DNA from 2 places in the Streptomyces sp. NPDC056527 genome. Region 2 is predicted to be linked to the other one. Evidence: riboswitches for the same ligand, from Rfam matches in the RefSeq annotation. Region 2 holds a riboswitch; the other holds the start of a gene.

Region 1 (4,205 bases), on a different contig from region 2:
CGCGCTCCCGCAACACGTCGCGCAGGGTGCACCCGGCGACGTACTCCATCGCGAGATAGACGTACGCGCCGTCCGCTCCCTGGTCGAAGACCCCGACGACGTTCGGGTGCGAGAGCCGCGCCACGGACTTCGCCTCGCGGATGAACCGCTCCACGAAGGTGGCGTCGGTGGCGAGGTCCGGGTGCATCACCTTGAGCGCGAGCACCCGGTCGAGTCGGGTGTCGACGGCCCGGTAGACCGTGGCCATCCCGCCGACGGCGATGCGCGCGTCGACGCGGTAGCGGTCGTCGAGCAGCTGCCCGACGAGGGGGTCATGAAGGGTCGTGTCCACGGCCTCGAGTTTACGAGCCGGTGAGGACACCCCGTCCCCACCGGCCGCGACCGCAGCACAGCTGTGACGCGCGGGACCGGTCCGCCGGCCGTCAGAACGCCGGCCGCTCCGGGTCCAGGGCCGCGCGGCCCTCCGTCGGGGACGAGGCCTCCGCGAAGTGGCGGCGCGGGATCCGGCCCGCCCGCCACGCCAGCCGGCCCGCCTCCACCGCGTGCCGCATCCCCTCCGCCATCAGCACCGGCTCCTGCGCCCGGGTCACCGCCGACGCCAGCATGACCGCCGCGCACCCGAGCTCCATCGCCAGGGCGGCGTCCGAGGCCGTCCCCGCCCCCGCGTCCAGGATCACCGGCACTCCGGCCCGCTCCACGATCAGCTGGAAGTTGTGCGGGTTGCGGATCCCCAGCCCGGAGCCGATCGGCGATCCCAGCGGCATGATCGCCGCGCACCCCACGTCCTCCAGCTTCCGCGCGAGGACCGGGTCGTCGTTGGTGTACGGCAGGACGGTGAAGCCGTCGTCCACCAGCGTCTCCGCCGCGTCGAGCAGCTCGATCGGATCGGGCAGCAGGGTCCGCTCGTCGGCGACGACCTCCAGCTTGATCCAGTCGGTGCCCAGCGCCTCCCGGGCGAGCCGAGCCGTCAGGACGGCCTCGCCCGCCGTGAAGCAGCCCGCCGTGTTCGGCAGGACGCGGATGGAGAGCCGGTTCAGCACGGACAGGACCGAGCCCTGCACCGTCGGGTCGAGACGCCGCATGGCGACGGTGGTGAGCTCGGTGCCGCTGGCGATCAGGGAGCGTTCGAGGACGTCCAGGCTCGGGGCGCCGCCCGTGCCCATGATCAGACGCGAGGAGAACTCCGTACCGCCGAGGAGGAAGGTGTCGTCGGACATCGCGCTCAGCCCCCCTGCACGGCGGTGAGGACCTCGACCCGGTCGCCCTCGCCCAGAAGGGTCGCGGACCACTGGCTGCGCGGCACGACCGTCTCGTTGACGGCCGCGGCCACGCCGGACGGCGCCGGCGTCAGCGTCGCGACCAGCGCGTCGAGGGTCGTGGGCGCGGCGAGGACACGGGCCTCGCCGTTGACGGAGACGTTCGTCGAGTCGTTCATGCGGGCTGCTCCTGACGTACGGGGGAGAAGCGGCGGGGGGTGAAGGGGCGGGCCTCGTCCGGAAGCTCGCCGGTGGTGAGGAGGTCGGCCATCACATCGCCGGTGACGGGGGTGAGCAGGACCCCGTTGCGGTAGTGCCCCGTCGCCAGCCGCAGGCCGGGCAGGGCGGTCGGGCCGAGCAGCGGCGCGTTGTCCGGGGAGCCGGGCCGCAGGCCGGCGCGGGTCTCGGTGAGCGGCAGCTCGGTGATGCCCGGCACCAGCTCGTGGGCGTCGCGCAGCAGCTCGTAGACCCCGCCCGCCGTCACGGTGGTGTCCCAGCCCAGTTCCTCGCTGGTCGCGCCGATCACCAGCTCGCCGTTCTCGCGCGGCACCAGATAGACGTGGCTGCCGCGCACGACGGCCCGGACGGTCCGCGACAGGAACGGCGCGTACGCCTCCGGCACGGTCAGCCGCAGCACCTGACCCTTGACCGGGCGTACGGGTGGCAGCACGTCGTCCGGTACGCCGGCGAGCCGGCCGCTGAGGCTGCCCGCGGCCAGCACGACCTGGTCCGCTTCGAGCGCCTCGCCCCCGGCGAGCAGCCCGCCCGCCGCCCGGTCCCGTACGACGGTCAGCCGCTCCGCGAGGGCCCGGTGGAAGATCACGCCGGCCCGCTCGCAGGCGGTGACCAGCGCGGCGGCGAGCCGGCGCGGATCGACCTGGTGGTCGCCGTCGACCCGTAGCCCGCCGCGCACGCCGGGGGCCAGCATCGGCTCCAGACGACGGCAGTCACGGCCGCTGAGCCACTCCGACTCCAGGCCGCAGCGGGTCTGCAGGGCGTGCAGCTCGCGCAGATGCGCCCGGTCGTCCGCGTCGAGCGCGACGGCGAGCGTGCCGCAGGCGCGGTACCCCACGTCGTGTCCCGTGGCGTCCCGGAGCTCGGCGACGAAGTCGGGATAGCGGCGCGCGGAGGCGAGGTTGAGGGCGAGCAGGGTCTCCTCGCCGTAGTGGAGTTCGGTGACGGCGGCCAGCATCCCGGCCGCCACACGGGCGGCACCGCCGCCCGGTTCCGGGTCGACGACCGCGGTGCGCAGTCCGCGCTGCGCGGCCCGCCAGGCCGTGACCAGACCGATGATTCCGCCCCCGATGACGAGGACGTCGGATGTACGCGACATGGGCGTCCAGCCCCTCCCTTCGCCGGCATGACCCGGATCAGGTTCGTACGGTCGGAGGCCGGCCAGCCTCCCTCTCAGCCCGGTGCGTCCGGGCTCCCGCGAGTGCTCTACGTTGACGGTCAGACTAACCCCCGCCCCCGACGCCCAGTAAGGGAGCCTCCGCAGTGGCTCGATCTCTCGACGGCCTCGTGCTCGCGCCCGTCGCCGACCAGGCCCCCGGTCAGGTCGGCACACGCACCCGCTTCACGTACCACGAGGAGGACGGCCGGATCTGGGCCGAGTACGCGGGCGGCGACGTGGTCCGCGGGAACCTCGTGGGCACGCGCGCGGGGGACCGGCTCGACTTCCGCTACGTCCAGTTGAAGGGGGACGGATCCACCTCTTCCGGGCATTGCGTCTCGATCGTGGTGGAGCTGCCGGACGGGCGCGTTCGGCTGGAGGAGACCTGGGCATGGGAGTCCCAGGAGGGCTCCGGCACGAGCGTGGTCGAACAGCCGCCTTCCTGACGGTGCGTCAGATGCGTAAGGTGATCGGGTGAGCGAGCAGAAGCAGGCACAACAGCGGGTCGTGATCGTGGGCGCCGGCATGGCGGGGGTGCAGACCGCCGTCGCCCTGCGCGAACAGGGCTTCACCGGCCAGGTCACCCTCATCGGCGCCGAGCCGCACCAGCCCTACGACCGGCCGCCCCTCTCCAAGGCCGTGCTCCTCGGCAAGGCCGAGGACTCCGCCTTCGACGTCGACTTCGAGGCCCTCGCCATCGAACTGCGTCTCGGTCTCGACGTCACCGGGCTGCGCGCCGAGGAGCACGAGGTCGACACCGAGGCCGGACCCGTCCCGTACGACCTCCTGGTCGTCGCCACCGGTGCCGAGCCGGTCACCCTGCCCGGCGCCGAAGGTGTGCCCGGCGTCCATCTGCTGCGCACCCTCGACGACGCCGCCCGCCTCAAGCCCGTCCTGGAGCGGCGCCACGACATCGTGGTGGTCGGCGCCGGCTGGATCGGTGCCGAGTTCGCCACCGCCGCACGCGAGGCGGGCTGCGCCGTCATCGTCGTGGAGGCCGCCGACCGGCCGCTCGCCGGCGCGCTCCCCGTCGAGGTCACCGCCCCGATGGCGCAGTGGTACGAGGAGAGCGGCACCGAACTCCTCACCCACGCGCGCGTGGCCGCAGTCGAACCCGGCACGGTCGTCCTGACCGACGGACGCAGGCTGCCCGCGGAGGCGGTCGTCGTCGGCATCGGCGCCCGCCCCGCCACCGGCTGGCTCGCCGACTCCGGCATCGCCCGTGACGCGGACGGCTCCGTCACCGCCGACGAGCGGCTGCGCACCTCCCTGCCCGACGTGTACGCCGTCGGCGACTGCGCCTCCTTCCCCTCCGCCCGCTACGGCCGCCGCCTCCTGGTCCACCACTGGGACAACGCGCTCCAGGGCCCGCGCACCGTCGCGGCCGACATCATCGGCGAGGTCCCCCGGCCGTACGACCCGGTGCCGTACTTCTGGTCCGAGCAGTTCGGCCGCTTCGTGCAGTACGCGGGGCACCACGGAGGCGACACGGAGCTGCTCCGGCGCGGCGACCCGGCCGGCCCCTCCTGGTCGGCGCTCTGGCTGCGCGACGGCGC
Region 2 (4,205 bases):
GGCCCCGCCCAAGCCTCCATCGCGGACGGCAGGGCCGGCCGACACCCCTGAATCCGCGTGTGCCGGGCAGCCTCGACCTGCCCGGCACACGCATGTGTCGCGTTCCGGCTCGGTCGGTCCGGTCAGCAGGCCCCAACCGCGCTGATCTGGGGCTTTGCGTGCCGGGCAGGGTCCGGAGGGGAAGTCGCCGGGCCGTCCGAAGTCCACTTCGACGGCCTGGTACGACCTGGGACGACCGCCTCCCAGGGCTTGCGCCCCAGGCCACAGGGTTCGGTCTGCGACACTGGTAGCACCATGCCCAAGCCCGGAGAACTCACTTTCGTCGCCCCCCGCGGAGCCAAGAAGCCGCCGCGGCACCTTGCCGACCTCACGCCCGCCGAGCGCAAGGAGGCCGTCGCCGCGATCGGCGAGAAGCCGTTCCGCGCCAAGCAGCTGTCCACGCACTACTTCGCGCGGTACGCCCACGACCCCGCCGAGTGGACCGACATTCCCGCGTCCTCGCGCGAGAAGCTGCAGGGCGAGCTGCTGCCCGACCTGATGTCCGTGGTCCGGCACATCTCGTGCGACGACGACACCACCCGTAAGACCCTGTGGAAGCTGCACGACGGCACGCTCGTCGAGTCCGTCCTGATGCGGTACCCGGACCGGGTCACCATGTGCATCTCCTCGCAGGCCGGCTGCGGGATGAACTGCCCGTTCTGCGCCACCGGACAGGCCGGTCTCGACCGGAACCTGTCGACCGCCGAGATCGTGCACCAGATCGTCGACGGAATGCGCGCCCTGCGCGACGGCGAGGTGCCCGGCGGGCCCGCGCGGCTCAGCAACATCGTCTTCATGGGCATGGGTGAGCCGCTCGCGAACTACAAGCGGGTCGTCGGCGCGATCCGCCGCCTGACCGACCCGGAGCCGGACGGTCTCGGTCTGTCCCAGCGCGGGATCACCGTCTCCACCGTCGGTCTCGTGCCCGCGATGCTGCGCTTCGCCGACGAGGGCTTCAAGTGCCGGCTCGCCGTCTCCCTGCACGCCCCCGACGACGAGCTGCGCGACACCCTCGTGCCCGTCAACACGCGCTGGAAGGTCCGCGAGGTCCTCGACGCGGCCTGGGAGTACGCGGAGAAGTCCGGCCGCCGGATCTCCATCGAGTACGCCCTCATCCGCGACATCAACGACCAGGCGTGGCGTGGCGACCTCCTCGGGCGGCTGCTCAAGGGCAAGCGGGTGCACGTCAACCTGATTCCGCTGAACCCCACGCCCGGCTCGAAGTGGACCGCCTCCCGTCCCGAGGACGAGAAGGCGTTCGTCGAGGCCATCGCCGCCCATGGCGTCCCGGTCACCGTCCGTGACACCCGAGGTCAGGAGATCGACGGCGCCTGTGGACAGCTGGCGGCGTCCGAGCGCTGACCTTGTACTCTGTGCTCGAACACATCTCCATATTCCGACAGGGGAGCGCCACAGCGCTGAGAGTGCGGTCAGGACCGCAGACCCTCTGAACCTTGCCCAGGTCATTCTGGGTAGGAAGTTCGGTCGTAACTCGAGCTGTTGCGCCCTGCCCGCCTTCCGGTCGGCAGGGCCGCGTCTCTTCCTGGTCACACCCAGGAGGAATTCCAGTGAGCACCAAGAAGATGGCCGCCGCGGCGATCGTCGCCGCGGTCGGCGTCACCACGCTCGCCGCGTGCGGTACCGAGGACGTCCGGGACGCGGCGGGCAAGTCCGGCGCGCCCACCCCGAAGACCGTGACCCTGGTGGGTCACGACTCCTTCAACGCCTCCAAGGAGGTGCTGGCGGAGTTCACCAAGCAGACCGGCTTCACGGTCAAGGTCCTCAAGAGCGGCGACGCTGGCGAGGCGGTCAACAAGGAGATCCTGACCAAGGGCTCCCCGCAGGGTGACGTCTTCTTCGGCGTCGACAACACCCTGCTGTCCCGCGCCCTCGACAACGGGATCTTCGTCCCGTACGAGGCGAAGGGCCTGGACCGGATCCCCGCCGAGGTCCAGCTCGACAAGGAGCACCGGGTCACCCCGATCGACTCCGGTGACATCTGCGTCAACTACGACAAGAAGTACTTCGCCGACAAGAAGCTCGCGCCCCCGCAGACCTTCGACGACCTCGCGAAGCCCGCGTACAAGGACCTGCTCGTCGTGGAGAACCCCGAGCGTTCCTCCCCGGGCCTCGGCTTCCTGCTCGGCACCGCCGCCCAGTACGGCGATGGGGGCTGGCAGGACTACTGGAAGAAGCTCAAGGCCAACGGCGTGAAGACCGTCGACAGCTGGGAGCTCGCCTACAACCAGGAGTTCTCCGGTTCCGCCGGCGGCAAGAAGGCCAAGGGCGACCGGCCGCTGGTCGTCTCGTACGCCTCCAGCCCGCCGGTCGAGGTCCTCTACTCCGAGCCGCAGCCCAAGGAAGCCCCCACCGGGGTCTCCACCGGGACCTGCTTCCGGCAGACCGAGTTCGCGGGGCTGCTGAACGGGGCGAAGAACCCCGAGGGCGGCAAGGCGCTGATCGACTTCCTGATCTCCAAGAAGTTCCAGGACGACATGCCGCTGCAGATGTTCGTCAACCCGGTGGCCAAGGACGCCACCCTGCCGGAGCTCTTCACGAAGCACGGTGTGGTGATCGACAAGCCCCAGACGATGGCGCCCGAGAAGATCGCCGCCAACCGTGACCAGTGGATCCAGCAGTGGTCGTCGCTCGTTCTGAAGTAGTTCCCGACCGCAGGGGAAGCGCGGCGCGGCTCGGCCTGATGGTCGTGCCCGTCGCCTTCTTCGCGCTCTTCTTCGCCTGGCCCGTCGTCTCGATCGTCGAGCGCGGGCTGCGGGTCGACGGGGTGTGGCAGTTCGGCCGCCTCGGCGAGACGTTGAGCCGGCCGGATATCCTCGACGTCCTCTGGTTCACGCTCTGGCAGGCGCTCGCCTCCACCGGGCTGACCCTGCTGATCGCGCTGCCCGGCGCGTACGTCTTCGCCCGCTTCGACTTCCCCGGCAAGGGGCTGCTGCGCGCCGTCGTCACCGTGCCCTTCGTGATGCCGACCGTCATGGTCGGTACGGCGTTCCTGGCGCTGGTCGGGCGCGGCGGCCTCCTCGACGAGCTGTGGGGCGTGCGGCTCGACACCACCGTGTGGGCGATCCTGATCGCCCATGTGTTCTTCAACTACGCCGTCGTCGTACGGACCGTCGGCGGCCTGTGGGCGCAGCTCGACCCGCGCCAGGAGGAGGCCGCCCGGGTCCTCGGCGCGTCCCGCTGGACCGCCTGGCGGACCGTGACCCTGCCGGCGCTCGCGCCCTCCGTCGCGGCGGCCGCGCTGATGGTGTTCCTCTTCACCGCGAGCTCGTTCGCCGTCGTCCAGATCCTCGGCGGATCCACGTACTCCACCCTGGAGACGGAGATCTACCGGCAGACCGTCGTCCGCTTCGACCTGACGACGGCGGCCGTCCTCACGATGGTGCAGTTCGTCGCCGTCGGCGTGGTCCTCGCCGTGCACGCCCGGACCGTCCGCCGGCGGGAGACCGCGCTGAGGCTGGTCGCACCCGAGCAGACGGCGCGCCGGCCACGGGGCGTCGGCCAGTGGGCGCTGTTCGCGGGCGTCCTGCTCTCCGTCGCCCTGCTGATCGTGCTGCCGCTCGGGGTCCTCGTCGAGCGGTCCTTCGCCACCTCCGGTGGATACGGGCTCGACTACTACCGCGCCCTGCAGACCCCGGACCCCTCCGGCACCTTCCTCGTGCCGCTGCTGGACACGATCGGGAACTCCCTCCGGTACGCCGTCGTCGCCACCCTGATCGCCCTCGTCATCGGCGGACTCGCGGCGGCGGCCCTCACCCTCCCCCACTCTCGGCTTCGCTCGCGCGGGGGGACCCCCATCGCCGGTCGCCTCGTGCGCGGCTTCGACGCGCTGCTGATGCTGCCGCTCGGGGTCTCCGCAGTCACCGTCGGCTTCGGCTTCCTGATCACCCTGGACGAGCCGCCGTTCGACCTGCGGGCCAGCTGGATCCTCGTGCCGCTCGCGCAGGCACTGGTCGGTGTCCCCTTCGTCGTACGGACGATGCTGCCCGTGCTCCGCGCGGTCGACGAGCGGCTGCGGGAGGCGGCGGCCGTGCTCGGGGCGTCGCCGCTGCGTGCCTGGCGCGAGGTCGATCTGCCGCTGGTACGGCGCGCGCTGCTGATCGCGGCCGGATTCGCCTTCGCGGTGTCCCTCGGAGAGTTCGGTGCGA

The links. Region 2 has a riboswitch for thiamine pyrophosphate ahead of ACFQ7Q_RS12525 (thiamine ABC transporter substrate binding subunit). Riboswitches for the same ligand answer to the same signal wherever they lie in the genome.
Region 1: linked by a shared signal. The riboswitch ahead of thiO (glycine oxidase ThiO) and the one ahead of ACFQ7Q_RS12525 (thiamine ABC transporter substrate binding subunit) in region 2 are both predicted to bind thiamine pyrophosphate.

The regions. Positions count from the first base shown of each region.
Region 1 is NZ_JBHTTQ010000144.1:5,618-9,822, reverse strand. It holds gene pknB (Stk1 family PASTA domain-containing Ser/Thr kinase) at 1-331, opposite strand, end outside; gene ACFQ7Q_RS35120 (thiazole synthase) at 423-1,217, opposite strand; gene thiS (sulfur carrier protein ThiS) at 1,223-1,435, opposite strand; gene thiO (glycine oxidase ThiO) at 1,432-2,589, opposite strand; TPP riboswitch at 2,587-2,699, opposite strand; gene ACFQ7Q_RS35105 (hypothetical protein) at 2,754-3,095, shown strand; gene ACFQ7Q_RS35100 (NAD(P)/FAD-dependent oxidoreductase) at 3,124-4,205, shown strand, end outside.
Region 2 is NZ_JBHTTQ010000017.1:97,552-101,756, reverse strand. It holds gene rlmN (23S rRNA (adenine(2503)-C(2))-methyltransferase RlmN) at 295-1,401, shown strand; TPP riboswitch at 1,431-1,536, shown strand; gene ACFQ7Q_RS12525 (thiamine ABC transporter substrate binding subunit) at 1,623-2,702, shown strand; gene ACFQ7Q_RS12520 (ABC transporter permease) at 2,741-4,205, shown strand, end outside.